Regions from separate parts of the Rouxiella chamberiensis genome, predicted to be linked through region 2. Evidence: predicted binding sites of a transcription regulator. Region 2 holds the regulator's gene; each other region holds the start of a gene.
What was found. The regulator Fur, encoded in region 2, represses iron uptake genes when iron is present. The targets are predictions, from matches to a motif close to ATAATAATGAGAACNACTATCAA.

Region 1: a site for Fur is predicted at 6,108-6,130, ahead of O1V66_RS03605 (TonB-dependent siderophore receptor). Genes of this name have one in related genera too.
Region 3: a site for Fur is predicted at 3,115-3,137, ahead of fhuA (ferrichrome porin FhuA). Genes of this name have one in related genera too.
Region 4: a site for Fur is predicted at 3,378-3,400, ahead of fes (enterochelin esterase). Genes of this name have one in related genera too.

Annotation. Positions count from the first base shown of each region.
Region 1 is NZ_CP114058.1:751,606-759,315, reverse strand. It holds gene O1V66_RS03640 (mandelate racemase/muconate lactonizing enzyme family protein) at 1-339, shown strand, start outside; gene O1V66_RS03635 (M24 family metallopeptidase) at 374-1,558, shown strand; gene O1V66_RS03630 (dihydrodipicolinate synthase family protein) at 1,588-2,508, shown strand; gene O1V66_RS03625 (glutamine amidotransferase-related protein) at 2,596-3,801, opposite strand; gene O1V66_RS03620 (aminotransferase class I/II-fold pyridoxal phosphate-dependent enzyme) at 4,039-5,247, shown strand; tRNA gene O1V66_RS03615 (tRNA-Asn) at 5,446-5,521, shown strand; partial or broken gene O1V66_RS03610 (Arm DNA-binding domain-containing protein) at 5,695-5,805, shown strand; gene O1V66_RS03605 (TonB-dependent siderophore receptor) at 6,180-7,710, shown strand, end outside.
Region 2 is NZ_CP114058.1:2,642,004-2,649,713, reverse strand. It holds gene nagE (N-acetylglucosamine-specific PTS transporter subunit IIBC) at 1-664, shown strand, start outside; gene glnS (glutamine--tRNA ligase) at 824-2,494, shown strand; gene fur (ferric iron uptake transcriptional regulator) at 2,650-3,096, opposite strand; gene fldA (flavodoxin FldA) at 3,377-3,904, opposite strand; gene ybfE (LexA regulated protein) at 4,283-4,579, opposite strand; partial or broken gene ybfF (esterase) at 4,861-5,629, opposite strand; gene seqA (replication initiation negative regulator SeqA) at 5,822-6,358, shown strand; partial or broken gene pgm (phosphoglucomutase (alpha-D-glucose-1,6-bisphosphate-dependent)) at 6,382-7,710, shown strand, end outside.
Region 3 is NZ_CP114058.1:3,035,782-3,043,491, forward strand. It holds gene fhuC (Fe3+-hydroxamate ABC transporter ATP-binding protein FhuC) at 1-791, opposite strand, end outside; gene fhuA (ferrichrome porin FhuA) at 862-3,084, opposite strand; partial or broken gene mrcB (bifunctional glycosyl transferase/transpeptidase) at 3,359-5,958, opposite strand; gene hrpB (ATP-dependent helicase HrpB) at 6,125-7,710, opposite strand, start outside.
Region 4 is NZ_CP114058.1:4,092,629-4,100,338, reverse strand. It holds partial or broken gene O1V66_RS19175 (amino acid adenylation domain-containing protein) at 1-1,580, opposite strand, end outside; gene O1V66_RS19170 (MbtH family protein) at 1,715-1,909, opposite strand; gene fes (enterochelin esterase) at 1,896-3,287, opposite strand; gene O1V66_RS19160 (S66 family peptidase) at 3,515-4,543, shown strand; gene acs (acetate--CoA ligase) at 4,669-6,630, shown strand; gene O1V66_RS19150 (DUF485 domain-containing protein) at 6,685-6,996, shown strand; partial or broken gene actP (cation/acetate symporter ActP) at 6,993-7,710, shown strand, end outside.

The DNA.
Region 1 (7,710 bases), 1.9 Mb from region 2:
ATCATTGCGATGCAAGGCAAGGTCTGGGCGCATATCAAACTGGTGAAAATGGGCGGCATTGCGCCTGCCGTGCGCGCCGCGCGCCGTCTCAATGCGGCGGGCATTCCCTTCATGATTGGCCAGATGAATGAAGGCGCTGCTGCCACCGCCGCTGCGCTGCACGTCGCCCACGCCTGCCAGCCCGCCCACGCCGAACTTTATGGCGCAGACGGCCTTGGCAACGATCCGGTTTCGGGCCTGACCTATCTTCAGGGCTTGGTCAGCAGCGACGCGCTAACGGGATTAGGTATCAGCTTTGATCCTGATTGCGCAGAGTTAATACAAACCTTTTCTTCTTAAAAACCTGATTTTTATCTGAGAATGAGAGTTGATAATGAATAAAATTGAATTGCCAGACCTTGGCCGCGTCGTGCCAGGGGCAGAATCGGCTTTCGCCGAGGCGGAATATGCAAGCCGCATCCAGCGTGCGCGTCAGTTACTGACCAACGCCGGGCTGGATCTGATGATAATCACCAGTCCCGAGAATATTTTCTACCTAACCGGTCAGCAGACGCCGGGTTACTACACCTTCCAGACTCTGGTGCTGCCGGTCGAGGGCGATCCGGTCTTTGTTATTCGCCAGCTCGAATACTTCAACTTTATATCCAATACCTTTATTCGCGATGCCGCGATTTATACCGACGGCGACAATCCGGTGAATTTCCTGCTCGACGTGCTGAAAGCCCGGGGCTGGAACCAGAAACGCATGGGTATCGATAAACGCGGCTGGTTCCTGCCTATCGCTGTGTATGAAGCCTTGCAGGCCGAACTGGGCGCGCTGCACGACGGCGCAGGCGTTATCGAACAGTTACGTGCCGTGAAGTCAGCCGCCGAACTGGAAAAAATGGCGCACGCCGCGCGTTATGTCGATGCGGGCATGTCGGCGGGCCGCAAGGCGATTGCTGCGGGTGCGACCGAAAATGACCTGGTTTCCGCAATGATGGGCGCTGCCATTGCCGCCGGTTCGGAATATATGGGCATGGAACCGCTGGTCTCTTCGGGTCCGCGCACCGGCGTGCCTCACGGCACCTGGCGTCGTCGTCGCATCAGTGACGGCGACCCGATTTTTCTCGAAATGGCCGCAACGCATGACCGCTATCACGCCGCATTGATGCGCTCCGCCTGGCTCGGCAAACCTCCGGCCGAAGCCATCGAGATGGAAAAGGTCTGTCAGGAAGCGCTTCAGGCCGCGCTCGATGCCATTCGTCCGGGGGCAACCTGCGAAACCCCGCACCTCGCCTGTCAGCGTGTAATCGACCGCGCAGGCTATACCGATAATTTCAGGAAACGCACCGGTTATTCCATCGGCGTCTCTTTTGCGCCCGACTGGGGCGAAGGCGCGATCCTCAGCCTTTACAGTGGCATCACCACTGAACTGCAACCGGGCATGACGTTTCACATTCCTCCGGCGCTGCGCATCTATGGTGAATTTACCGTGGGCGTCAGCGAAACCATTGTGGTCACCGAATCCGGTTATCGCGTGTTGGGCTCAATCGATCGCCCGCTGTTGTTACTTTAGTCAGAACCGAATAGGCAAGGAACAGAAGAATGAAAGACATTTATGAAAGCCAGGCGCGTCTGCGCGGTATTTTCAACATTACCGTGACTCCTTTCACCGCCGACGGCGAGTTTGATTTTGACGGGCTGGCACGCAATATCGAACGCGTGATTGCGCTGGGTTACGACGGTATTTTGATTGGCGGCACCTATGGCGAATTCCCGGCCATGACCACCGACGAACGCGCGATGATGTTTCGCAACGTGATGGCGGTGGTCGGCGATCGTGTGCCGGTGATGCTGTGCAGCGCCGGTTCGGACGCTCGCGCCGTCAGTGAACTGACCACGCTTGCAGGCGAACTGGGTGGATTGCCTATGGTAACGCCTCCGTTTGTTTCCGAAGTCACCGATGGGCAAATCGTCAGTTTCTTCAAGAAGATGGCTCCCCTTTCACGCACCGGTATTCTGGTCTACAACGCGCCGGGCATCGGCATTACCCTGCCGCCGGTAGTACTGGAACAGCTGGCGGATATCGAAGGTGTGGTCGGCATCAAGCAGGGCGACCTGAACCCGACGGCCATCGACCAGATTGCCAACCGCCTCGGCGGTCGTCTGCGTCTGTTCTGCGCGTCCGACCTCGCCTTCCTCGGCCCGATGATGTGCGGCTTTGACGGTATCAGCACCACCAACAGCGGCGCTTTGCCGGAACTCATTCTGGCAACCTACCGTGCGCTTGAAAAAGGCGATGCGGCGACGGCGCGTGAACTGCATCAGCTGTGGTATCCGTATCGTGCGCTGGCGCGTCGTCATGGACAGCCGCAACTGGTCAAGGCCGCCATGAACCTGCGCGGTTTTGACGGTCAGCACGTGCGTGCGCCGTTAATCGATCTCGAAGGGTCGGTTATCGAAGAAGTCAAAGCCGAATTGCTGCGCCTCGCGGCCGACCCGCGTAGCGGTGTGACGATGAAGTAATTTGTCTCGCCACGGCCGATAGACGGCCTTTTGAAAAGACGAGACGGGCCTCGCTATCGAACATAGCGGGGCCTTTTCCTTTAGACGTTACGCTTTACCCTTGGCCGCCAGCAGGAAAGCACCAATCAGGGGGCTGGGCCATTGAGGGGTCGACGTCAGTTCAGGATGCCCCTGTACGCCAAGAAAGAAAGGATGCGAAGTATGTTCAATGGCATCGGCTATCGTGCCGCTGTTGTCTGTGCCGGAAATAAGCAGCCCGTTTGCCGCCAACTCGTCCTTGAACAAGGGGTTGAGCTGAAAACGGTGATTGTAGCGCAGACGGGTTTTGTCTCCCATTACCGCAGCCATCTGCGTGCCGGACACAAGTTTCATGTCGTCATCACCCAGTCGATGTACAGGATGCTGCGGCGTATCGGTGAGGGGAATAAAGGTCTTGAGCTGGGCATGAGGGTCAACTTCGGCGAGATTGGCCTGCGCACTGCCGAGCATCTGCTGAATAGCCGCCGTCGCCATGGTCTGCATTCCGAGACATAGCCCCAGTGTAGGGATTTCGTGATTCAGACAGTGATGCGCCACACGAATCTGCCCAGCGACATTGCGCATGTCCGAGCCTCCAGGCAACAGCACGCCGTCGATATCCTTGAGCACGCCTGATAACTCCCGAGGCGAGATACAAGGCGGCAGGCAGATGATTTCGACTTCCAGTTCCAGCGCATCGATAGCGTCACCGAGCGCCGCGAGCGTGGCGGGATAACTGGCAATCTGGTCCTGATAAGTGCCTATCAGCGCGATACGCAGGTGACCCGAACCGGACTGTCCGCCAGAACCGGTGTTCGGAATGACTCGGCCAAAGCGGTCGCGAGTCCAGGCCACGGGGCGATTTTCCGTATTTTCCATGCGGGAGAACTGGAATCCGCGTGCCGTGTGTTCGATTTCAATCAGCTGATAATCGACAGAGTAATTTCTTGCCTCTCGCGCCAGCCGCGTAAAGGAGGCGAGCTGAACGGGGGCCAGCGGCACGATGTAGTCTTTGCCGCCGTGAAGACTGAGCAGGTCGTCCAGCTGCCAGACTTTACCCGCCGACATCGCCCCGAGACGTTCATGCCAGAGCAGTCCGCTGGTGACCAGATGCCCTTCCGGTGTGACATGCTGACAGGCATCGGCGTAGCTTTGCCTGTCCCATTCTACCGCGAGGTGCGCCAGTTCCGCGTCTCGCTGTTCGGCCAATACCGCAGCCATCGCGCCATACAGCGCAGGTTCCGGCGTGTTATGTGCAACGAATGTTAAAGTCATAATTTTCACCTAGTGGATTAAAATTTTATTAATAAATAAGGCATTACAGTGATTTTCTACGAAATCTCTGCCCGGTCTTTTCATGAGTCATGAACAAAACCTGATTAAAAACTGAGGAAAACCTCAGTGAAACCTGAAGAAAGCATGAGCAATCTTCAAGGAGCCATGATAATTTAAATTGGTTTATTTGATACAACAAATACAATTTTGCTTCAATCTTATAAAAGGGTAAAAAAGATGTCTGCTGAATTTACTGCGTCACGCCTGCGACGCGTACGCCCCTCTCCTACGGCGGTGATTTCCGATCGCGTCCGTGCGCTGTCTGACGCCGGAGTAGATGTTATCAACCTTGGCGAAGGAGAGCTCGATTTCGACACACCCGATCATATTAAGCAAGCGGGCATCGCGGCAATTGTACAAGGTGATACAAAATACACCGCCGTATCAGGTACCGCCCAGTTAAAAAAGGCTATCATCAACAAATTCCAGCGTGAGAACCAACTCACTTACCTTGCCAACGAAGTGATTGCCGGCAGTGGCGCAAAACAGCTGATCTTCAACGCGCTTCTGGCGACCGTCTCCACAGGCGACGAGGTCATTATTCCCGCGCCATACTGGGTCTCCTATCCCGACATGGTTGCGCTGGCCGATGGCGAGCCGGTTATCTTGCCTTGTCAGGAGGAGAATGGCTGGAAACTGCAACCTGCCGATCTCGCCGCCGCCATCAATGAAAAAACCCGCTGGTTGATTCTCAACTCGCCCAACAACCCGACCGGCGCCATATACAGCGCCCGGGAACTGGCGGCTCTGGCCGAGGTTCTGCTCAACGCTCCGCATGTATTGATTATGGCCGATGATATCTATGAACACATCAGTCATCCTCCTGCCCTTTTCGCAACCCTTGCACAGGTCGAACCGCGCCTCAAGGATAGAATACTGACCGTCAATGGCGTCTCGAAGGGCTATTCGATGACAGGCTGGCGCATCGGTTATGCAGGCGGTCCCGCCTGGCTCATCGCCGCCATGCAGATTTTGCAGTCGCAGAGCACCTCGAATCCAAGCTCGATTTCGCAGGCTGCCACCGTGGTGGCGCTCGAGCAGGACAGCGCTTTCCTTGATGAATGGCGCGCCGTACTCGCCACCCGCCGCCAGAAAATAATGGATTGTCTGGCAAATATAGAAGGACTGCATGCCGACCTGCCGCCCGGCGCTTTCTACGTCTTCGCCAACTGTTCGGGTATGATCGGTAAAACAACGCCGACGGGGCAGAAGATTGCAAGCGATGTCGATTTTGCCGAGTACCTGCTGGACGCCGCGCATGTCGCTACGCTGCAAGGCTCCGCCTTTGGTGCCTCACCGTATCTGCGTATCGCCTACGCCATAGACGATGCCCGTCTTGACGAAGCGTGCGAGAGAATAACCCGCGCCTGCAAGGCATTATCCTGATTGAAAGGGAATGGGTGCAACGACGTTTCGGGCATAGAGGAATAAAAGGGTGAAAGCTGCTCGGCAACCTGGCTTTAAGCGGGCGATTCGGCTCAAATCTCAACAACTTGAGCAAACTAGCAGCAGTCGAGCATATTTTTGCAGTTGTTCTTTGACATGCACCGCGGCAGTCGTTATTATTCGCCCCGTTCAAACGATTCCTCTGTAGTTCAGTCGGTAGAACGGCGGACTGTTAATCCGTATGTCACTGGTTCGAGTCCAGTCAGAGGAGCCAAATTTAGAAAAGCCCGCATCAGGCAACTGACGCGGGCTTTTTGCTTTTAGCGGGTTGCGCCTGCTACAGCTTTAAAAACGCTTCCCGATGCATTGTTAGTTATCATTTCGTATCGGGAAAGATGGGTGGTCAGATTTGGGGTCATTTCGGTTCGATTATGGAGTGACCTCCAAATGTCTCTGAACGATACTAAAATCCGTAGCCTCAAGCCTTCTGACAAACCTTTTAAAATCTCTGATTCCCACGGTCTTTACCTTTTAGTCAATACAGGCGGCTCGCTTCTTTGATATCTCAAATATCGCATCAAGATGTTGTAAAGTATCCATGCAATATCGGCGATGGCCGTCAAAATGATGCTTTCAACGCTCCCGCCAGAATACTCGCAAGGTTCCCTTACGACCGATGCCCGTTAATAAATGAAAAATAGAACTGCAAAACCAATCATACTGAGCACTATAAGAAAAAGAGTTCCGGCATGAAAAACACGTCTGCCTAAACCTCCTCAATTATCCCCCTGCACTTAAAACACCGCTAAATAAACCCCTTAAATTTCAGTGTCTTTGTGTAAGAAAACTCCTAATTGTAATCAATAATCATTCTCATTATAATTCTGCTTCTTATTTGCATTGTTTTTAACACAGGGTAGGTGTTGGCTATTATGAGGAAAGTTACCTTTAACTATTCGCTTTTGAGTTCGCTCATTGCGGGAATTCTGGTCGTACCTTTGGCGCAGGCAGACGATATTAGCGCCGGAACAACTCAGGTACAGCCGCAAACAAATGTGAACGATCAGCAGAAACAGGGAGATGTTTCCAGGACCAGTGAACAAAAGCAAAAACCCGTGGTTGCCGACGATAAGAGCAGTCATGAAGATACGATGGTAGTTACCGCCCGAGAGCAGACGCTGCAAGCGCCGGGCGTGTCAATCATCGACAGTGAAGCGATAAAAAAGCACCCTATCCAGCGCGACGTTTCAGAAATCATTCGTACCATGCCGGGAGTCAATCTCACGGGTAACTCCAGCAGCGGTCAGCGTGGTAACAATCGCCAGATAGATATTCGCGGCATGGGGCCGGAGAATACCCTGATTCTGGTGGACGGCATGCCGGTGAGCAGTAAAAACTCGGTGCGGTATGGCTGGCGAGGTGACCGTGACACCCGTGGTGACAGCAACTGGGTGCCGCCTGAAATGATCGACCGCATCGAGGTGATCCGCGGCCCGGCGGCAGCGCTGTACGGCAACGGCGCTATGGGTGGCGTGGTAAACATCATCACCAAACAGGCGGAACCTGCGTGGCACGGTAATTTCAATACCTACTACAACGTACCGGAACACAAAGAGGAAGGCGCGACTAAACGCTACAACGCCAGCCTGAGCGGTGCGCTGACCGACAATCTGACCATGCGCCTCTACGGCAACTGGAGCAAGACTCAGGCCGATGGTCAAAACATCAATGCCGGGCGCGCGGCGGAACGTACCGGTAAATATGCCGGCCAGATCCCGGCGGGTCGCGAAGGGGTTATCAACAAGAATATCAATGGGGTACTGCGTTGGGACTTCGCGCGCATGCAGGCGCTGGAGCTCTCTGCCGGATTTAGCCGTCAGGGGAATCTGTACGCCGGCGACACCCAGAATACCAACAGCAGCACGCTGGTGAAAGCCAACTACGGTAAAGAAACCAACATTATCTATCGTCAGTCGCTGTCGCTGAAATATACCGGCGCCTGGGACAACGGCATCACCACCAATAACTATATCCAGTTTGAAAAAACGCGTAATACCCGTCTGAATGAGGGCCTGTCAGGCGGACTGGAGGGACTGTTCAGCACCACTAATCCGGGTTTCTCGACCATCACGCTGAACGATACCAACTTGCATTCCGAAGTGAATATTCCGTTCGAACTGGGGGTTCCTCAGACGGTAACCTTCGGCGCGGAAATGAACCATCAAACGATGGCTGACCCGACCTCCAACACCGTGACGACGACCTCGACGGTAGAGGGTGTATCCAGCACGAATCGCAGCAACTACAGTTCGGCGGATATCTACGGTATTTACACCGAGGACAATATCGATCTCACCGACTCGACACGTCTGACTCCAGGAATTCGTTTTAACCACCAGACTTACACCGGCGGCAACGTGAGTCCTTCACTGAATCTGTCGCAGGATCTGGGTGATAATTTCA
Region 2 (7,710 bases):
GGCCAAACGTCTGGGCGCTTCCGGCGTTATCCGCCTCAACAAGCAAAGTGTGCAGGTCATTGTCGGCACCCGTGCCGAAATCATTGCCGGTGCGATGCGCAATGTGCTGACCGGCGGCGCTGTTGCCGCGAGCTCCATGCCTGCCACCTCCGCACCTGCTGCCGACGTCAAGGTACAGGCCGTGCCCAATACGCCGAAGGCGGTTCTGGAAACTCTGATTTCACCTGTTACCGGCGACATTGTGGCGCTGGATCAAGTGCCTGACGAAGCCTTTGCCAGCGGTGCGGTCGGCGAAGGGCTGGCTATCCGTCCGACGGGCAAGACCGTGGTTTCGCCTGCAAACGGCGTGATTGTGAAAATCTTCAACACCAACCATGCGTTCTGCCTCGAAACCGACGCCGGTGCCGAAGTCGTCGTGCACATCGGTCTGGATACGGTGGCATTAAACGGTCAGGGCTTTACCCGTCTGGTCGAAGAGGGCACCACGGTGCGAGCAGGCGAACCCGTGCTCGAGCTGGATCTGGATTATCTCAACGCCAATGCGCGTTCGATGATAAGCCCGGTGGTGATAAGCAATATGGAAGACTTCTCGGGGCTTGCGCTGCTGGCCGGCGAGAAGGTGGTGGCGGGTGAAACGGCGTTGCTGGAAATCAAGGCCAAATAAACCGCGAAGCTTAAGAAAGTCTGACGGGAAGGGTGCAAACTCTTCCCGTTTTTCATTATAAAATTCAATTTTGGCACTTAAGGGTTGTTTCGGAGCGAAGCTTGTATGAACATATGCGGTTAGTCTTTCGAGCTTTCGTTCGCGTAGAGGAATTGAACAATGAGTGAGGCTGAAGCCCGCCCAACAAATTTTATCCGTCAGATTATCGATGAAGATCTGTCATCGGGAAAACACGCGTCTGTCGTGACCCGCTTTCCGCCTGAGCCAAATGGTTATCTGCACATTGGCCACGCAAAATCGATCTGCCTGAACTTTGGCATCGCACAAGACTACCAGGGTCAATGCAACCTGCGCTTTGACGACACTAACCCGGTAAAAGAAGACATCGAGTTCGTCGAGTCCATCAAGAAAGACGTGCAGTGGCTTGGCTTCGAGTGGAGCGGCGAGGTGCATTACTCCTCCGACTACTTCGACCAGCTGCACCACTACGCGGTAGAACTTATTCAGAAAGGCCTGGCCTACGTCGACGAACTGTCGCCGGATCAGATCCGCGAATACCGCGGCAACCTGACCGCGCCGGGTAAAAACAGCCCGTACCGCGACCGCACGGTCGAAGAGAACCTCGCGCTGTTCGAGAAAATGCGCAACGGTGAATTCGCCGAGGGCACGGCGTGCCTGCGCGCGAAAATCGACATGGCGTCGCCATTCTTCGTCATGCGCGATCCTGTGCTGTATCGCATCAAGTTTGCCGATCACCACCAGACCGGCACCAAGTGGTGCATCTACCCGATGTACGATTTCACCCACTGCATTTCCGATGCGCTGGAAGGAATTACCCACTCGCTGTGTACGCTGGAGTTCCAGGACAACCGTCGTCTGTATGACTGGGTGCTGGATAACATCACTATTCCATGTCATCCACGTCAGTACGAGTTCTCTCGTCTGAATCTCGAGTATGCCATCATGTCCAAGCGCAAGCTGAACCTGCTGGTGACCGAGAAGATTGTGGAAGGGTGGGACGACCCGCGCATGCCAACGGTTTCAGGCCTGCGCCGCCGGGGTTACACGGCAGCCTCCATTCGCGAATTCTGCCGTCGTATCGGCGTGACCAAGCAGGACAACAATGTCGAGATGGCCGCGCTGGAATCCTGCATCCGTGACGATCTCAACGAGAACGCGCCGCGTGCAATGGCGGTTATCAATCCGGTTAAAGTGATCATCGAAAACTTTAGCGGCGATGCCGTGCAGTACGTTTCCATGCCTAACCATCCGAGCAAGCCGGAGATGGGATCGCGTGACGTGCCGTTCACCGCTGAAATCTTTATCGATCAGGCCGATTTCCGCGAAGAAGCCAACAAGCAGTACAAACGTCTGGTGCTGGGCAAGGAAGTTCGCCTGCGCAACGCGTATGTCATCAAGGCCGAGCGTATCGAGAAAGATGCCGAAGGCAATGTGACGACCATCTTCTGCAGCTACGATGTCGAGACGCTTTCCAGGGATCCAGCCGATGGCCGCAAGGTAAAAGGCGTGATCCACTGGGTTTCCGCAACTGAAGGCAAGCCTGCCGAGTTCCGCCTGTATGATCGTCTTTTCAGCGTGGCAAACCCGGCACAGGCAGATGATTTCCTGACCACCATCAACCCTGAATCGCTGGTGATTGCCAACGGCTATGTCGAGCCAAGTCTGGCGGATGCAGAGGCGGGTGTCAGCAAGCAGTTCGAGCGCGAAGGCTATTTCTGCGCCGACAGCACGTATTCCCGTGCCGATCATCTGGTGTTTAACCGCACCGTAGGTCTGCGCGACAACTGGGAAAGCAAGCCGGTCGTGTAAAACGTCCACGTCTGGCGTCAAGAATGCAGCCCGAGGGCTGCATTTTTTTGGCTATTCCGGGCGGGGCGCAGGATGCAAGGCAAAAAAACCGCTTTTCAGCGGTCATTTTTTTACAGGCAGGTTCTTTTCCTTCAAAACCCGTCTGGTGCAGGGTATTAGCCTTTACCGTGCAGCGTTTCATCTTCCAGGCAGTTGCCGTCTTCGCAATGACCATAGAGATACAGGCTGTGGTTGGTTAATTTAATACCGTGACGTTTTGCAATTTCACGCTGGCGCGCTTCGATGTACTCGTCGCGGAATTCGATAACGCGGCCGCAATCGAGGCAAATCAGGTGATCATGGTGATGCTGCTGGGTCAGTTCAAACACTGACTTGCCGCCTTCAAAGTTGTGGCGGGTAACAATGCCGGCGTCGTCAAACTGGTTAAGAACACGGTAAACCGTGGCCAGACCAATTTCTTCGCCCATATCGATAAGTTCTTTGTACAAATCTTCCGCACTGACGTGATGACCTGCCGGGGCTTGCAACACTTCCAGGATTTTCAGGCGTGGAAGCGTGACTTTTAAGCCGGCTTTCTTCAGTGCGGTGTTGTTGTCAGTCATGCGGATTTAGTCCTGTCACTATGCTAATCACGTTAATGAAAACGGTGGGCTGTTTACAACCATCATTCTAATCCAAAGGTTTTAAGCAGACCCGAAGGTTTGTAGCAAGACCAGAGGTTTTAAACCCAATTTGGGTAGAATGATAAAAACAGATACTCTAAGTGTACCTTGATCGGGCTGAAATTTACAATTTTGAAGCCGTTAAATTGTTAATTTCAGTGATAGTTTGGCCCTTTCACGAATAACCTCAACGTTTCAGGGCCTTAGCCTTTGTGTGGGATTAACCGATAATCTCTGCAAGGCTTAATTCTTCGGAAATCTGCTTCACCCAGGCATCGACGCGTTCGTTGGTCAGCTCGGGTTGACGGTCTTCATCGATAGCCAGACCGATGAAATGCGTGTCATCCGCCATGCCTTTGGACGCTTCATAACCGTAACCTTCGGTAGACCAGTGGCCTACGATTACTGCGCCGCGAGGTTCGATGATGTCACGCACGGTACCCATCGCATCACAGAAATATTCCGCGTAGTCTTCCTGGTCGCCACAGCCGAACACCGCAACCAGTTTGCCTTCGAAATCTATCTCTTCCAAAGTCGGGAAAAAGTCGTCCCAGTCACACTGTGCTTCACCGTAGTACCAGGTTGGGATGCCGAGCAGCAGGATATCGTATTTTTCCAAATCTTCCTTGCTGCTTTTGGCGATGTCCTGAATGTCGGCCACCTCTTTACCCAACTGCTTCTGGATCATTTTTGCGATGTTTTCGGTGTTTCCGGTGTCGGAACCAAAGAAGATACCTACAACTGCCATAAGCTTATCTAACCTCTTGTTCTTTAATGGACTCAATGAGTCTGTTTGTTCGTCCGCGGCGTGCGAGTCAATTTAGGCAGGATGATAGCAAACTCGGCGAGCCGAGAACATATTCTCGACGTATCCTGACTAGGCGGTCAGCGCTTCTGCAGCATAGTTCACTCTCGGCAAACGTGCCTGCGCGCGCTGATTGATGACGCCCGGAATTAATGACGCACAGTTTATCGGGCAAATCGGCCGAGCGTTATCGCCTTTGTGTGTTCTGTAAGGGGTTTTGTTAAATAGAATGGCACTTGGCAAGGCAGAGGACAGACAAACGTCGAGCGAAGGCTAAGAGAGACAGCAACGGCGGGTAACCGGGAAAGTTACCCGCCCGAATCAGTCGTGCGAAGACGAGCTTTGCTGATTGTTCAGATGAGACAGCAGCATCTGTTCAATCAGCTCGCTACGGCTGATATTTTGCTGTTCCGCCAGCTTGTTGAGCGCATCGACGGCTTCGGCATTGATTTTCAACTCGACGCGACGTAAACCGTTGTTTTTGTCACGGCGAAGCTGATTACGCTTGTTAATCCGAAGCTGTTCATCGCGAGATAGCGGATTTGTTTTTGGACGTCCCGGACGGCGATCGTCTGCGAACAGATCGAGCGTCGTGCGATCCAGTTGTTCTTTTGCCATAGGTAGCGGTACAACTAGGGAAGTTACATCGAAAAGCGGCGCAAGGCCCTTTCAGATGAGATGGTTACACATTTCGGGTTAACAAACCCTAACCCAATTTACCTCAGACGCCCGAGAAAAAACGCCTCGGCGCAGGGGCAAAATTACAGCGCGCAATCATACCCTAGCGTATATCCCTCCACAACGCCTAACTACCTTGAATATTAGCTAAGTTATTAGGATTCGCCCTTTTTTGCACAGTCGCGGGGGCATTATCGGTAAATCAGGTCGCAAGAGGGCGCTCAGGCGTCTATGAAGCGGTGAATGGCGCGCAGAACCGCCTCGGGCTTTTCGGCATGCACCCAGTGTCCGCTGCCTGCCACTACATAGGCGCGTGCCAGCGGGAACTGCCGCGCAATGGCCTCGCGATGGCTGTCGTTCACGTAATCGGACAATCCGCCGCGAATAAACAGCGCCGGATGCGGCCACGGCGAGACGTCCTGCCAGCCAATGATATGCGCATATTGTTCATGCAGTGCAGCCACGTTGAACCGCCATTCGCCCTGCTGGAAGGATTTCAAAAGAAACTGGATAACGCCGTCTTCCCCGATGAACTGCTGCATGCACCGGGTTGCCCCTGCGCGGTCCGTGATACCGGCTTCGGTAACGGCATTCAGCGCGGCGAAAATGTCATCATGGCGGCGCACGCCATAACTCACCGGCGCCATGTCTATCGCCACCAGTCTGGCGACACGGTTCCGGCGCGACGGCGGTCAGCGCCATTGCCGCCTTGGCTCCCATCGAGTGCCCGATGACCAGCGCCTTGTCGATACCGGCGTCGTCGAGCGTTTCGCGCAGGTCTTCGGCCATCGCCTGATAGGTCATGACCGGCGAGCGCGGAGAAAGCCCGTGATTTCGCAAATCCACCTGAAGCACACTATGCTGTTGTTTCAGGTCACGCGCCAAAATGCCGAGATTATCCAGCGTGCCGAATAGCCCGTGAACCAGCAGCACCGGCAAAGTCTGATTTTCAGGCGTTTCGGCCTGTTGCAGTCGATAATGTAATTTCATGGCAGAGTCCGTACAGACATTTATTACAGGTAAGGATCTCATTAGGTTATCATGAGTTACGGAAGATTTTCCGAGTGGGATATAGGGTTTATTCTGCTTTTTGAATATTGAGGTGATTAGCCTTTTTGTTTGCGCAGTTTAATTTGTATAATCCTTTGAATAAATTAAGTAGAAAAACAGTACTGGATAAAGATGAAAACGATTGAGGTTGATGAAGAGCTTTACCGCTATATCGCGAGCCACACGCAGCATATCGGTGAAAGTGCATCAGACATTTTACGGCGGATGCTGAAATTTACTGCCGGCCAGGAAGTGCAGGCGCCAGCCAAAGCCAGCGCGGCACCCGCAGAAAAGCCCGTTGTCGCCACCAATACGCCGCGTGACCGCGTGCGCGCCATGCGCGAGCTGATGCTGTCTGACGAATATGCCGAGCAGACCAAGGCGGTGAACCGCTTTATGCTGATCCTCACGACTTTATACACGCTCGATCCCAAACAATTCGCCGTGGCGACCGAATCTCTTACCGGCCGCACCCGCACCTATTTTGCCGGTGACCAGCAAACGCTGCTGCAAAACGGTATTCATACCAAGCCAAAGCACGTACCAGGAACACCTTATTGGGTCATCACCAATACCAACACAGGCCGTAAACGCAGCATGATAGAGCACATCATGCAATTGATGCAGTTCCCTGTCGAACTGATCGATAAAGTTTGCGGAACCCTTTAATACAGCATTAGGGAGAAATGCCAGTGGCTAACAACCCCCGTGCAGGGCAACCTGCTCAGCAAAGCGATTTGATTAACGTTGCACAACTTACGTCGCAGTATTATGTGCTGCAGCCAGATTCGTCCAACAGCGCTCACGCGGTAAAATTCGGGACGTCTGGACATCGCGGCAGCGCCGGACGCCACAGCTTCAACGAATCTCACATTTTAGCGATTGCCCAGGCCATCGCCGAAGTGCGCAAAGAGCAGGGGACTACCGGTCCATGCTACGTAGGTAAAGACACCCACGCGCTGTCTGAACCGGCATTTATCTCTGTGCTGGAAGTGCTGACTGCCAATGGCGTTGACGTCATCGTGCAGGAAGACAACGGTTTCACGCCAACGCCTGCGGTTTCCCACGCGATCCTGACCCACAACAAGCAGGGCGGCGCGCTGGCAGACGGTATCGTCATCACCCCTTCGCACAATCCCCGGAAGATGGCGGCATCAAGTACAACCCGACCAACGGCGGCCCGGCAGACACTGACCTGACTTCCGTTATCGAAAAGCGCGCCAACGCGCTGATTGCGGGCGGCCTGAAAGACATCAAACGTCTGTCTCTCGACAAAGCCTGGCAGAGCGGTCATCTGAACGAAAAAGATCTGGTGCAGGGCTACGTTGAAGCACTGGGCGAAATCATCGACATGCCGGCCATTCAGAAAGCGGGCCTGAAACTCGGTGTCGATCCGCTGGGCGGTTCCGGAATTGCCTACTGGCAGCGCATCGCCGAGCACTACAAGCTTGACCTGACCCTGGTCAACGATGAGGTCGACCAGACTTTCCGCTTCATGCATCTCGACCACGACGGCGTGATCCGCATGGATTGCTCGTCCGAGTTCGCAATGGGCGGCCTGCTGGCGCTGAAAGACAAGTTCGATCTGGCCTTCGCCAACGACCCTGACTACGACCGCCACGGCATCGTTACGCCGAAAGGCCTGATGAACCCGAACCACTATCTGGCGGTGGCTATCAACTACCTGTTCCAGAATCGTCCTCAGTGGGGCGCGGATGTCGCCGTCGGTAAAACGCTGGTGTCCAGCGCAATGATCGACCGCGTAGTGGAAGATTTGGGCCGCAAGCTGGTGGAAGTGCCGGTGGGTTTCAAATGGTTCGTTGACGGCCTGTTCGACGGCAGCTTCGGTTTCGGCGGTGAAGAGAGCGCGGGGCTTCCTTCCTGCGTTTCGACGGCACCCCGTGGTCAACCGACAAAGACGGGATCATTCTGTGTCTGCTGGCGGCCGAAATCACTGCCGTTACCGGCAAGAATCCGCAGCAGCATTACGATGAGCTGGCCGCACGCTTCGGCGCGCCGAG
Region 3 (7,710 bases), 390 kb from region 2:
CTTATTGGCGCTCCACCGCCGGGATGCGGCACTGTTCCCATCGGGATCCCGTACACCTGCTCCAGCACGTCGCTTCGCATCATCTCTTCGGGGCTGCCCTCGGCAATCATCCTGCCGCCGCGCAGCGCCACGAGGCGATCGCAGTAGCGGGCGGCCATGTTGATGTCATGCAGCACGGCAATCACCGTCAGCCCTTTCTCATGGCTCAGGCGCTGGATAAGCGCCAGCACATCGACCTGATGGGCGATGTCCAGCGCGGAGGTCGGCTCGTCGAGCAGCAGGCAACGGCTGTCCTGCGCGACCATCATTGCCAGCCAGGCGCGCTGGCGTTCGCCGCCGGAGAGGCTGTCTACAAGGCGTTGGGCAAAAGGTTTAAGCCCCACCAGCGCGATAGCCTCCTCGACCTTTTCGCGATCATTTTGTCGAAAACGCCCCAGCGCGCCGTGCCAGGGATAGCGACCGATAGCCACCAGCTCGCTGACCGTCATGCCTTCCGCGGCCGGAAGCTGCTGCGGAAGATAGGCCACCTGGCGGGCAAAAGCTTTGCTGTCCCACTGGTCGACCGGTTTTTCATTGAGCAGCACGTTTCCCGAGGAGGCGGGTTGATGGCGACCCAGCATTTTAAGCAAGGTCGATTTTCCGGAGCCGTTGTGACCAATCAGGCCATACACTTTTCGCTGGGGAAAAGAGAGAGAAAGTGGCGCCAGCAAGGTCCGTCCCGGTACGGTGAAACTGACCTCGTCCAGCCGATAAACGCTGTCGTCGAGCGCCTCTTGCTGTTCTGTTTTCATAATGGCCTATCGTTATGTGACTCGGGCGCATTCGACGATGCGCCCGATGATTTTCTACGTGCAAACCCCGTTAGAAGCGGAAGGTTGCCGTCGCGACTATCTGGCGATCGGTGCCCCAATAGCAGGCGTAATCACGGTAGCAGCTGGCAACGTATTCGCGATCGAACAGGTTGTTGACATTGACACCCACGGAAGAGCCCGGCAGGCCGAAACGTCCCAAATCATATTTCACAGTCGCATCGACAAGGGTGTAGCTCGCCACGTTAAACGGCTGATTGGTATCGGAACCGGTCGTGTACAAGCTTGATGTCGCGCCGACGTAACGCACGCCGGAACCCACCGTCAGACCACTCAGCGCCGACTCGTGGAAGGTGTAATCCGCCCACAGGGACGCCATGTTGCGCGGCACTTCCACCGGACGCTGGCCTTCGTAGTTGGTATCGTGCGTGTATTTCGCATCGGTAAAGGTATACGAAGCGATAACATTAATATTGGCATTTACGGCGGCTTTGGCTTCAAGCTCCACACCGCGTGAACGAATTACCCCGGATTGCACGCTGGCAAAGGTGTTATCAGGGTCAACGGTCAGGTTGTTGTCTTTGGTCAGCTGATAAACCGCGGCTGTCAGGCTGATTGGACGATCTTCAGGAATGTATTTCAGACCGGCTTCGTACTGTTTGCCGATGGAAGGCTTGAACGGCGTACCGCCCGCTGTCGAACCGGAGGTAGGTTCGAAGGACTGGCTGTAGCTGAAGTAAGGAGAAATGCCGTTGTCGAACAGATAGTTAAGACCGCCGCGCCAGGTGAAGCGGTGATCCTTGATTTCGGCCGTTGTGCCCGTGGTACGGGTCAGTGTCGAAGTTTTGGCAATGTCGTAACGACCGCCGGCGGTCAGGATCCAGTGGTTCCACTCGGCCTGATCCTGAAGATAAAGGCCCGTTTGCTCCTGACGATTCAACACGTTATAGAGGAAACCGCCCTGCGCATTGGAGTTGCTGTAGTCCGGGTTGGTCAGGCTCAGATTGCTGGCCGTGCCGTAATCCGCGTCGATGCTGTTGCTCATGCGCATGTAGTCAACGCCCATCAGCAAGGTGTGATCGACGGTCGCCGTCGCGAATTTGGCCTGTGCCTGGGTATCGACGTCAAAGTTATTCAGCTTCTCGGCGGAAACCACCGAAGCACGGGAGATTTGCGCCGGTGCCACATAACCGGTGTCATAAACGCCGGTATATTTGCTGTTGATCTTGGTGTAGCGCAGGTTTTGGCGCACGGTCCAGGTGTCGTCGAACTGATGATCGAAACTGTAGCCGACCATCTTCTGATTACGCGACAGCTTGCTGTTGGCGTCACCGTCGTTGAAGTCGGTAGAGAGTTTGCGGGCATTGCCGTTGGCATCATTGTACGGCACGACTGTGCCCTGACGCGGCAACCAGCCATAGAAGCCCGAATCCGGATCGTCCTGGAAATTGCTCAGGAAGGTAAAGGTCGTCTTGTCGTCAGGACGCCAGCTAAAGGACGGCGCAATCGCGAAACGCTTCTCTTTGGCCAGCACCTGCTGGGTATTCTGGCTATGCGCCACGCCGGTTAACCGGTAGGAATAGACACCTGCATCGTCAATGGCATCGCTGAAATCAAAACCGGTCTGATAAAGGCTGTCGGATCCCATCTTGAACTGCACTTCGTGCAGAGGTTCGGTGGTAGGACGCTTGCTGACCATCGACACCACACCGCCCGGATTACTCTTGCCATACAGGACGGAAGCCGGACCACGCAGCAATTCGACGCGCTCCAGGAAATACGGGTCCATCGACACTTCGGAGTAGTTGTCGCCTTGCAGCTTGATGCCGTCCAGATACTGATTGGTATTGACCGACGTAAAGCCGCGAATGGCGAGCGCATCGTAAGTGCTTGAACTGCCACGGCTGGCGAACACACCCGGCGCGTAGCTCAGCGCTTCTTTCACCGTTGTTGGCTGGCGCATGTCCATTTCTTCACGCGTTACCACAGAGATAGACTGCGGCGTCTTGACGAGTGGAGTGTCGGTTTTTGTTCCGGTGGCGCTGTGTTTGGCGACGATGGTCGGCGCGGGACCCCACGCGGACTCCGGCGCGACGTTGGATGCGCCATCGCCAACAACCGTGATAGTGTCATTTTTTGGCGCACTCGGCGCTGTTTCGGCGGCAACCGCTTGAAAAGTAATGCCAGCCAATGTCGTAGCGATAGTTAATGCGAGTGTAGTCGGGAGCAGTCGAGTTGAGCCGTTTTTCACATACGGCGCGCGCATAGTGGCCATTGTTTTCTCTCTGGAGATATTGGAATAGGAATAGAAACGATAATTATTATTATAACGATCGCACTATATGCTCAACCCTCCGAAAGTTGCAAGAGCATTTACTTTGAACACTTAGACGAAGAAGTCTTGTTAACCCTGTAATCTCTGGGGTCAAAAGGCAGAGAGGCCAGAGTCTGCGCGGCCTGACGAAAGGCGAAAAAAGCGCGATGGGCATCGCGCTTTGTATTTTGTCATCGATATCGCTTAAGACTTAAGGAAAATAGCGCTGTCGGCCTTATTTACTGCCGAACATGTCTTTTATCCATCCTGCGACACCATTACTGTCTTTCTGCTCATCCTGCGGTTGCTGCTGTTGCTGCGGCTGCTGGCCCTGCTGCTGACCCTGTTGCTGCTGCAAAAGCTGCTGCTGTTGCTGTTGCTGTTGCTGCTGATAAGCCGCGGCCTGCGAAGCCTGACACAGCGCGTTGGCATCGTCGGTCCAGACCGGAAGCGTACGCAGCCCGCCGCCGGACAGCAAACCGCCGCCTGAATTACAGATAAAGTTACCGCCGTCATCAACGTTCATCATGCTGACGTCGTCCGGCACCTGAAGGTCCAGCGGCATTGGCGTAATGTTGCCGAGGTATCGGCTGTACAGCGCCAGCGCACCGGTTGAACCCCACAGTTTGGAAGGTCCGTTGTTGTCGCGGCCGACCCAGGTAATCGCCACCTGGTTGCCATCGATACCCGCAAACCAGCTATCGCGCAGTTCGTTCGAGGTCCCGGTTTTCGCCGCCAGATGCAGTTTCGGATACTTCACCGCCAGCGCACGCGAGGTCCCTTCGGACACCACTTGCTGCATCGCGTACAGCGTCAGATAGGCCGCTTCGGACGGCACCACGCGTTCAGCCTGCGGATAGCTCTGATACAGCACGGTGCCGTCATCACCAATCACGGAACGCACCGCCGACAGCGGTGCCTTGTCGCCGCCGCTGGCAATGGTCTGATACTCCTGGGCCACTTCCATCGGCGTCAGGGCAATCGCGCCGAGCAGCATGGACGGCGTCTGGTTCAGCGACGTTTTCGGCACACCCAGATTGATGAGCGTCTTGGTAATGTCATCCAGACCGACCGACATGCCGAGGTTTACCGTCGGCACGTTCATAGAACGCGCCAGCGCATCGACCAGCAGAACCTGTCCACGGAACTGGTTATCGTCGTTGTGCGGCGACCAGGTCTGGCCGTTCGACAGCTTGATGGCCAGCGGCTGGTCGGCCAGCACGGTATTCAGACGGTATTTGTTCGGATCGCTCAACGCGGTCAGATAGGTCGCCGGTTTTGCCAGTGACCCCACCTGACGACGTGCCTGCATGGCGCGGTTGAAGCCGGCAAACTGCGTTTCCGCCCCGCCGACCATCGCCCGCACTTCGCCGGTATAACGGTCGACAATCACCATCGCCGTTTCAATATCTTTAAATCCGCTGCGTTTGCGAAGCTGCGGAATACCCTCTTCCACCGCTTTTTCCGCGCCGTCCTGCGCAATCGGATCCAGCGTGGTAAAGATCTTCACGCCGGACATCTGGGCAATTTTGTCACCCAGTTTCTGCTGCAATTCCTGACGCACCATCTGCATAAACGCAGGCTGAGGCGAAATCACGCCGCCTTTAGGCTGCACGCCAAGAGGACGCGCCGAGAGCATGTCGTACAGCTCTTTGTCGATAACGCCCTGTTCCTGGAGCAAACGCAGCACCAGATTGCGGCGTTGCAGCGCAAGCGTCGGGTTGCGCCAAGGGTTGTACAGAGACGCCCCTTTGACCATGCCGACCAGCAGCGCCTGCTGATCGAGGCTCAGCTCGTCAACCGGACGGCCAAAGTAGTACAGGCTCGCCAGCGGGAAGCCGCGAATCTGATCCGAACCGCTCTGCCCCAGATAGACCTCGTTGAGATACAGCTCGAGAATGCGATCCTTGCTGTAGCGCGCGTCCATCAGCACCGCCATATAGGCTTCGCGGGCTTTACGCCACAGGGTGCGCTGATTGGTCAGGAACAGGTTCTTGACCAGCTGCTGGGTCAGCGTACTGCCGCCCTGCACCGCGTGTCCGGCGGTGATGTTCGCCAGGAATGCGCGGCCTATCGAGTACGGGCTGATGCCGTCGTGCTCGTAGAAGTGGCGGTCTTCGGTGGCAATCAGCGTCTGAACCAGCAGGTCCGGGAACCCGGCGCGCGGCACGAACAGGCGTTGCTCGCCGTTTGGCGATTGCAGCATGGTTATCAGACGCGGATCGAGACGGAAGATCCCGAAATCGCGATTGTTATCGGTATTTTTGATCTCGGCGAGCTGATTGCCCTTGAAGATAAGACGGGCGTTGATTTGCCCTTCTTTACCGTCCGGGAAATCAAACGGACGGCGCAGCATATCGATATTGCCGCCTTTCACGCTGAATTCGCCGGGGCGCGTGATGCGCGTCACCTGACGGTACTGGGTACCCTCAAGCAGGTTGATCATCTCTTTCTGAGTGTAGGGAGAACCCGGCTCCAGCGTCACCATGCGGCCATAGACGGCGGCAGGCAGTTGCCAGACTTTACCGTCGATGCGGCTGCGGATCTCGGAATCCAGATAGACGCCATAGGCGGCCATAATCACCACGAACACCAGGAACAGCTTGATAAGCAGTCCTAGCCAGCGGCGTGCCTTGCGGGGCTTCTTGCTGCCGCCTTTCTTCCCGGACTTACGGGTCATACGCGGCTCCTGAGGGACTGCATTGGGACTAACATCATCATCATAGTACTCATCATCTTCGTCATCGCGTCTGCGAAACACAGGACGCCCACGGGTGGGCTTGGGGGTGACGGTTTGCCTTTACGGCCAATCGGCTCGCGATCATCGCCTGACATACTTAATCTCCATCAGACCCAGCGAAATACGTGCCGGATAATGTTTACTGCAGTCATCAACGGGACTGCGGTTATTTAAAATAGAGGCTTTTGAATAATGCCGGGTAAAAACTGGCGCTTACTCTGTGCTCCGACTTTCCCCAATAATAGAAGAAAGGTCTGAAAACTAGCTGTATTTTTTGACCCGACGGGTCGGTGCAGCCTCGGCGGGATTATCCGGCCACGGATGCTTGGGATAGCGGCCTTTCATCTCTTTCTGCACTTCACGATACGAACCTTGCCAGAAGGCGGCGAGATCGCGGGTTATCTGCAACGGGCGATGTGCCGGAGAAAGCAGCTCAAGCACCACCGCAACGCGCCCTTCGGCCAGCATTGGGCTGCGCTGCTCGCCAAACATCTCCTGCAACCGCACCGACAGCGTCGGCGGCTGGTCGCTATGATAGCGGATTGGCAGCCGGCTGCCAGTCGGAACGGTGTAATGGGTGGGTAAATTCGCGTCAAGACGCTGGCGCTGATTCCAGTTAAGGAGTCGCAGCAGCGCGTCATGCAGATCAACCTGTTGCAGCGCCCGCAGGCTGCGCACGCCGTTTAACGACGGCAAAAGCCACTGCTCGAGAGAGTCCAGCAGACTTTGAGAATCAACCGCGGGCCAGTCGCTTTCGGGTAGCCATTTTGCGGCGCAGCTTAGGCGAATGCGCAGCTGCTCGGCAGGCACCGACCAGCTCAGCGCCTGCAACCCCTGACCGCGGATCCAGTCGATCAACGCCTGCTGCAAATCTTCATCTGCCGGTTTGGCCTGCGGCTGGGCTTTCAGCACCAGACGCCCCACCTGCCAGCGCCGCCATGCGCGCAGCGTGCCTTTTTCTTCATCCCATTCCACGGCGGTCTGCTCTTTAACTTTCTTTGGCAGGCGCGCCGCGAGCTGGCTGACGTCAAGGCTGATTGCCAGCAGGATACGTGCATCGGGACTGTGGTTTCCCTGCAACAGCTGCGGCGCAACCAGCCAGGCGGCGCGGCTTAGCGCATCGTCCTGCGACAGCGAGGCCCCCAGGCCGTTGGCCAGCAGATAACGGCCGTCAAGCCCACGACGTTCGGCGATACGATCACTAAAGGCTTCGGCCAGCAGCCACGGCGCAAGACTGCTATCTATCTGCCCCGAGGTTCGCGACAGCCGCTGCGCAAGCTGGCGTGCGCGCCGCTGCCAGTGCGGTTGCGGACGGCTCAGCCAGTAGTCGATATCGGGTTGCCCACCGCGCGGCGGCTCTTCGATGATAGCCGCCAGCAGTGCCGCCGTCGCCAGCGCGTCACTGCCCTGCCGATCGGCGTGTACCAGCATGGCGGCCAGTCGCGGTTCGCAGCCGAGTTGCGCCATGCTGTGGCCCAGCGCGCTCAATCTGCCCTGCTCATCCACCGCGCCGAGCGAGGCAAGCAGCTGCTGTGCGACGTTCAGCGCTACGGCGGGCGGCGCGTCGAGCCAGGTTAACTGCGCGGGATCCTGACAGCCCCACTGTAGGAGTTCGAGCCACAATCCACTCAGGTCACTCTGCAAAATTTCGGCTTCGCTCTGGGCGGCGGCGCGTTCGGCCTGATCCTTGCCAAACAGATGCCAGCATTGGCCGGGTTCAAGTCGCCCTGCACGTCCGGCGCGCTGAGTCATCGCCGCCTGACTGATGCGCTGGGTGACCAGACGCGTCAGGCCGCTGCGCGGATCGAACTGCGCGGATCGCTCGAGGCCGCTGTCCACCACCAGCG
Region 4 (7,710 bases), 1.5 Mb from region 2:
GAATACAGAACGCGGCAGCGCCACGGCAACGATATCGCCGCGTTGCACGCCCTGTTCCACCAGCCGCTGTGCCAGTGCAACAACCTGTTCGCGCGTTTCACGATAGGTAAAGTGGTGCTGCGCATCGACCAGCGCCACACGGTCTGGCGTTTTCGTGGCCTGTTCGGCCAGAAGATGGCTAAGCGTTGTGCTGGCAACCGGCGTGGCCGTGCGGTTTACACGACGGATCAAGGCGTGATCGTCGGCGGTCAGCATGTCGGCTTCTCCGCTCAACAGCGCAGGATTGTCCGCGAACTGGGCCAGCAACAGCGGCAGACGCTGCAAATGCGCCTTGAGCTCTTCCGGCTGGTAACGCTCGGCGTTGGCCAGCAGATCAACCGTCAGTTGACCGGCTTCATCGATATACATGGCGATTTCAAGGTCGCGCACCGGACCGGAGGTCAGCTCGTGGGTAACGCCCTGCATGCCGTTGAAATCCAGACGGAAATCAAACATCTTGAAGTTGAAGACGGTGCCATAGAGCGGCTGGGCATCGCCAACGCCGCCGACATCGCGCTGAATTTGTTCGGCATCGTAACGCTGATGGCGACGAGCTTTTTCAACTCGCGGGAGATTTCGGCCGCCACTTCCACCAAGGTGTGCTGCGGCGCGACATTGAATGCCACCGGCAGAACGTTGATGACCGGCCCCGTGGCGCACAGGGCAGCCGATCCCATACGGCGCATAAAGATAAAACCGGCACCGAAGTCCGTTTGACCGCTCAGGCGTGAAACCCACAGCGATACCAGCGCCAGCGCCATATCGGATGGCGTCAACTTGTGCGGCTCCCCGGCGGCTGTCAGTTGGGCAAATTGCTGCGGCGAGCAGGCCTGGGAAAGACGGAAGATGTGCGTCGACGGCACTTGTCCGGCCAGCGGCTGCGGGCTAAGGCTTGCAGCGGGCGGCAGTTGACGCGCCTTCTCCAGCCAGAACTGTTTGTCGCGCTGACACACGGAAGAGTGTTCATAGTGTTGATACTCCTCCACGACGTCCCTGAAAGGAACAAAAGGAGTCGGCTCGGGCGGTTGCTGCTGGCAGAGGGCGGTATAAAGGTGCGCGATACGGCGCGCGATGGCGGTAAAGCTGAAGGCATCGACAATAACGTGGTGATAGCGCTGATACCAGAACCAGCGGTCTTGCGCCACGCGGATAAGGACGTGGCGGAACAGCGGCAGGCCGTCGGCGACACGCAGTTGCCCGTTGAGATCCTGCTGCATCAAGGCCAGTGCGGCAGCCTGCTGATCTTCCACCGGCCGACCGGCCAGCGCGGGATTGGATAACGCGCGATCGTAGAGATCGACCCACTCGATTTCGGGCAGGGCAGCGGCGGTGTCAACCCACTGCATCGGCACGCCGTCCTGCTCCTCGAAACGCATGCGCAGCGTATCGGCTTCGGCCAGCCCCTGCGAGATGGCATCAATCATGCGATCGCGGTCAAGCTGGCCGGTCAATTCAATATAGTGCGCCACAGCATAGGCGTTGTCGTGGGGAGAGAGTTGGTCTGCTACCCAGATCCCAGGCTGTGCGGCCACCAGCGGCATGGCGTCACGCTGAACGGGCTGAATGTTGGAAAGCGGTAATGTTGAAGTCACGTCTTGCACCCTGAATACTCCTGATGATTAATCTCTGGCCGACTCCTTCGGCACGGTCTTTGTCGCGTTGCTGGCGCGATACCCTACGAAGCCGGCTGCAGAGTGGGCCAATGGCTCTCGAGCCAGGTTATGCACTCGGCACGCGCTGTCGGCCCGAATACCGGCTGCCAGCCTGCCGGGATCGCGCTGAAATCGGGCCACAGGCTGTATTGCTGCTGGCCGTTTTGCACCACCAGAGTGGGCTGTTGTTCGTCATCAAAAGGATTAAGCTTTTCCACGATGCGCTCCTGCTGTAATCGTATCCAAAGTAAATGAGAGCGGAGGCTGATGGCTGACGAAATCGTCGGCCCACAGCGCTTCCAGCCCGTCGAGCAATCCGCCACGCCAGCACAATGCGTCGTGCCCGCCTTCGACCACGCGGTAATGCACCTGGTGATCGGTATGCCTGAAAATATTGACCAGACTGTCGTTGACCTTATGGATCAGCCCTTCGTGGCGTCCCGCTTCCATAAAGATTTTCAGGGGGCTGTTTTTACCCAATCCCTGCGCGACCTGTTTGGGCAGCCAGCAGGCATCTTCCGGCACAGCATCGCCTTGCAGCATGTCGCGGCGCGGCCACCAGAAGGAGCCGGATTGCGCCAGCACGCAGCCAAAACGCTGTGGCCAGTTGAGTCCGGCATACAGCGACGACAGGCCGCCGAAGCTCTGGCCTGCCACCACGGTTTTGGCGGGATCTTGCGTGTGCGGCGCACGCCGTGCAATGTCGGGCAGCAACTCTTCCTGCACCGCCTGCCAGAAATCAGGATTGCAGGTCAGTTCCCTGCCGCGCTGCTGGCTGTCTATCACCTCAATCAGCACATAGACGGCAGCGGGCAATTTTCCCTGCGCCGTCTGCTGCATCAGAGGTTCCCAGATGGGCATCTTCTGAGACCAGAACTGCCCGTCGAGCAGAACGGCCAGCGGACGTGAAGCCGGATGGGCACCTTCGCCGGTGCTGTAGATCCACACATTGCGCGTGTTGCCAAGACGCGGACTGTTCCATTGATAGCGTTGAATATTCGCCGGTGCTGCGGGAATGCAACGCCCGTTCGAGGTGGCGTAACTGTCGAACTCCTGCCATGCAGGCTGAGGCGGCGCATCAGGCAGATGAATGCCGGAGAGCGCGTGGCCCTTCGCGCCTGCCCATGAACGATGCGGATTCAGCAGGTCGTGAGTCGCACTGGCAAACAGCGTGCGCCACCAGCTGCGCACCGCGAACATGCGGTCAAAATCTCCGTCGGTTTCGGCGGTAAAGGCACGCTCGTCGACGCTCGGAATAAAGCTGTAGCTGCCACGCCAGTCGGACTTCAGCGTAATCTGCCAATACCAGACATCGGTTCCGTTCAATCGCTGCAGGCTTTGCGGCGGAGAAGACTGATGATGGTCCGTCAGGCAGTTGATATTGACCCAGACCCGTTTGTAGGGAGAGGTATATTCGCTCCCCTGCGGATCGCGCCAGAAGAAGGTGACGTTGCAAAGCCCTTCACCTGAACGCTCAATCCATGGCGTTCCACGTCGGGCCACTTCCAGCCACCAGCCGTTGCTTCCTGCGTGCTTGCTGTTGAGCAGCGTATGGCTTGCCGAGGTAGACGGTGTATGCAGACAATCTGATTTCAAAACACTTACTCTTCATGTGGCGACAAAAACATTCAGAACGTACCGAGGGCTTAAAAATAGCGTCCTGAACCTTTCTTAAGGATATAAAGAATAGTATTGATAATTATTTGCATTTGCAATAGGAGGGCGCCGGGTGACGGGCCGACTTTGCTTCCTCTACATTTTGATTGAGAAAATTCAATGAATAAGCGAGGGTAGAAACCTCTTTTGCGTCTTTGGAGAACACGATGGATTTTACCTCTCAACCTTTGCTGGCTCAGTCACTTAAGCCCGGCGATACCCTGGGTTTTTTCTCCTCCTCTTCCCCTGTGACGGTGACGGCGCCCCACCGTTTCGCGCGTGCCCAGCGTTTTCTGCAAGACAAGGGCTTCTCTCTGAAGGCGGGCAATCTAACCGGCAAGGCGGATTTCTATCGCGCAGGAACGATTGCGGAAAGGGCCGAAGAGTTGAATCAGCTATTGCGGGATCCGCAGGTGCGCTGCGTGATGTCGACGATTGGCGGCATGAACAGCAATGCGCTGCTGCCCTATCTCGATTATGACGCCATTCGCGCCGACCCCAAGATTATCATCGGCTATTCGGATACTACCGCGCTGCTGCTCGGCATTTATGCCAAAACCGGCCTCATTACTTTTTATGGCCCCGCACTGGTCGCCTCGTTCGGCGAATTTCCGCCGCTGGTCGATGTGACCTGGAACGCGTTTTCCGACCTGCTGACCGGCTCGCCCACCCTGCCCTATACCTATCCTCTTCCGGATGTCTGGAGTGATGAAAAGCTCAACTGGGACACGCGCACGCCGGAACGCCCGAAAACGCTCTACCCCAACGATTGCCGGTTTCTCGGCTCGGGGCGTGTGACGGGCCGGGTCATCGGCGGCAATCTGAATACGTTGTCGGGTATTTGGGGCAGCCCTTATATGCCTGCTATTCGGCACGGAGACATTCTGTTTATCGAGGACAGTCTCAAAGATATTGCCACCGTCGAACGCGCCTTTTCGATGCTGAAAATCAACGGCGTGTTCGACAGGGTGTCGGCTGTCCTGCTTGGAAAACACGAGCTGTTCAATGATGCCAACAGTGGACGTCGTCCGGTTGACGTGCTGCTTGAGGTGATGAACGACAAGCGGCTGCCCATCGTCGACGGTTTCGACTGTTGTCATACGCATCCGATGCTGACCCTGCCGTTGGGCGGAAAAATAGCGATCGATTTCGATCGTGAAAAGGTCGCGATTCTCGCCCCTTATTTAATCCCATAAAACTAACTGCTTGTGTCGCAAAGGCATTGCGTGATCTGCCACCCAAAACCCAAACAAAGCCCTTACGCAAACTACAATTAACTTTTGATTGACATAGTATTAACACATTCATAAGGAGAACAATGATGAGCCAATCTCACAAGCACCCTGTTCCTGCCTCCATTGCGGAACACGCCCTGATTACGCCTGAGAAATATGAGCAATATTATCAATTGTCTGTGGAAGATCCGGACGCATTCTGGGGCGAACAGGCCAAAGTGATCGACTGGATCAAACCTTTCACCAAAGTGAAAAACACCTCTTTTGCACCGGGCAATATCGACATTCGCTGGTTTGAAGACGGCACCCTGAATCTGGCGGCCAACTGTCTTGATCGTCATCTCGCCGAGCGCGGCGATCAGGTCGCTATCATCTGGGAAGGCGACGATCCCAAGGCGGAGAACAAGTTCGTAACCTATAAACAGCTGCATGAAGATGTCTGCAAATTCGCCAACGTTTTGAAAGATAAAGGCATTGGCAAAGGCGACGTGGTCGCAATCTATATGCCGATGGTGCCGGAAGCGGCGGTTGCCATGCTGGCCTGCGCACGCATCGGCGCAGTGCATTCGGTGATTTTCGCCGGTTTCTCGCCGGAAGCGGTGGCGGGCCGAATTATCGATTCCAATGCCAAGCTGGTGATAACCGCCGACGAAGGGCTGCGCGCCGGGCGAACCATTCCATTGAAGCAGAACGTCGATGATGCGCTGAAAAATCCGGCCGTCGTGACGGTAAGCCATGTGATTGTCTATCAACGCACCGGTAAAAAAGGCGAGTGGAAAGAAGGACGCGATCTATGGTGGCACGAGGTTACGGCCAACGCCTCCGGGGATTGCCCGCCGACCGAAATGAAGGCCGAAGATCCGCTGTTCATTCTCTATACCTCGGGGTCGACCGGCAAACCCAAAGGCGTGCTGCATACTACCGGCGGTTATCTGGTCTATGCGGCGCTGACCTTCAAATACACCTTTGATTATCATGCCGGAGATGTGTACTGGTGTACCGCCGACGTGGGCTGGGTGACAGGGCACAGCTATCTGCTGTACGGACCGCTGGCCGTCGGTGCCGTCACCCTGATGTTCGAGGGTGTGCCGAACCATCCGACCACCAACCGCATGTCGCAGGTTATCGACAAGCATCAGGTCAATATCCTCTATACCGCTCCGACCGCTATCCGGGCGCTGATGGCCGAAGGCGACAAGGCGATTGAAGGCACCAGCCGCAGTTCGCTGCGTATCATGGGCACAGTGGGCGAACCTATCAATCCAGAAGCCTGGGAGTGGTACTACAAGACGATTGGCAACAGCCAATGCCCTATCGTCGATACCTGGTGGCAGACGGAAACCGGCGGTTTCATGATAACCCCGCTGCCGGGCGCGACCGAATTGAAAGCCGGCTCTGCAACGCGTCCCTTCTTCGGCGTGCAGCCAGCGCTGGTCGATAACGAGGGCAATCCGCAGGAAGGCGCGACAGAGGGCAATCTGGTTATCATCGACTCCTGGCCGGGTCAGGCGCGTACGCTTTACGGCGACCATGAGCGCTTCGAGCAGACCTATTTCTCGACCTTCAAGAATATGTACTTCAGCGGTGACGGCGCGCGTCGTGACGAAGACGGTTATTACTGGATAACGGGCCGTGTCGATGACGTGCTCAATATCTCGGGCCACCGTCTGGGCACCGCCGAAATTGAATCGGCGCTGGTGTCGCATCCAAAAATCGCCGAAGCGGCGGTTGTGGGCTTCCCGCACAGCATCAAGGGACAGGCGATTTATGCCTACGTCACGCTGAATCACGGCGAAGAACCTACGCCGGAACTCTATACCGAAGTGCGCAACTGGGTGCGCAAAGAGATAGGCCCCATCGCAACGCCGGATATCCTGCACTGGACGGATTCGCTGCCAAAAACGCGTTCCGGAAAAATCATGCGCCGTATTCTGCGCAAAATCGCTGCGGGTGATACCAGCAACTTCGGCGATACCTCTACCCTCGCCGATCCTGGCGTGGTCGACAAGCTGTTGGAAGAAAAACAATCAATGAAAGCGTCGTCATAATTTTCACCGCCCTGGCGCGGTGAACTCAATCAATGCCTCATAGGAGTCGTGTCGATGAATGATCTCATTTATCAAAAGGTTGAAAGTAATCCGCGCTTTAAAGAGTTGGTGTATAAACGCAGCCGGTTCGCCTGGCTGCTTTCCATTATCACGTTGGTACTGTACGTCGGATTTATCTTTCTGATTGCCTTCGAGCCCCAGTGGCTGGGGACGCCGCTTTACGAGGGCGCGACCATCACGCGGGGCATCCCGGTAGGCGTCGGCCTCATCGTCATCTCCTTTGTCATGACCGGTATTTATGTAGTGCGCGCCAATGGCGAATTTGACCACCTGACGGCCGATATCGTGCGCGAGGTGCAACCATGAACGCCCGTCGTCTGGGTGTTCTGGCGCTGCTGGCGCTTAGTTTCTCCGGCTGGGCTGCGGAAGGAATTGCAGGCGCAGTCAGGAAACAACCGCTGAATATCGAAGCCATCATCATGTTCGTGCTGTTTGTCGGCGCAACGCTGTATATCACCTATTGGGCTTCTAAACGCACACGTTCCCGGCAGGATTACTATACGGCGGGCGGACAGATAACGGGCCTGCAAAACGGCCTGGCGATTGCCGGGGATTTCATGTCTGCGGCGTCTTTCCTCGGCATTTCGGCATTGGTGTATACCTCCGGTTATGACGGCCTGATCTACTCGATAGGCTTTCTGATTGGCTGGCCGATCATTTTGTTTCTCATCGCCGAGCGCCTGCGTAATCTGGGCAAATATACTTTTGCCGACGTCGCCTCCTATCGCCTTAAGCAGAAACCGATTCGCACCCTGTCGGCCTGTGGCTCGCTGGTAGTGGTCGCGCTTTACCTGATTGCGCAGATGGTGGGGGCGGGTAAGCTTATCCAGCTGCTGTTTGGGCTCAACTATCTGGTGGCGGTCATTCTGGTCGGCATTTTGATGGTGATGTATGTGCTGGTTCGGCGGAATGCTGGCGACTACCTGGGTGCAGATTATCAAGGCGGTACTGCTTCTGGCAGGGGCGAGCTTTATGGCGCTGATGGTAATGAAATCCGTTGGTTTCAACTTCAATACGCTG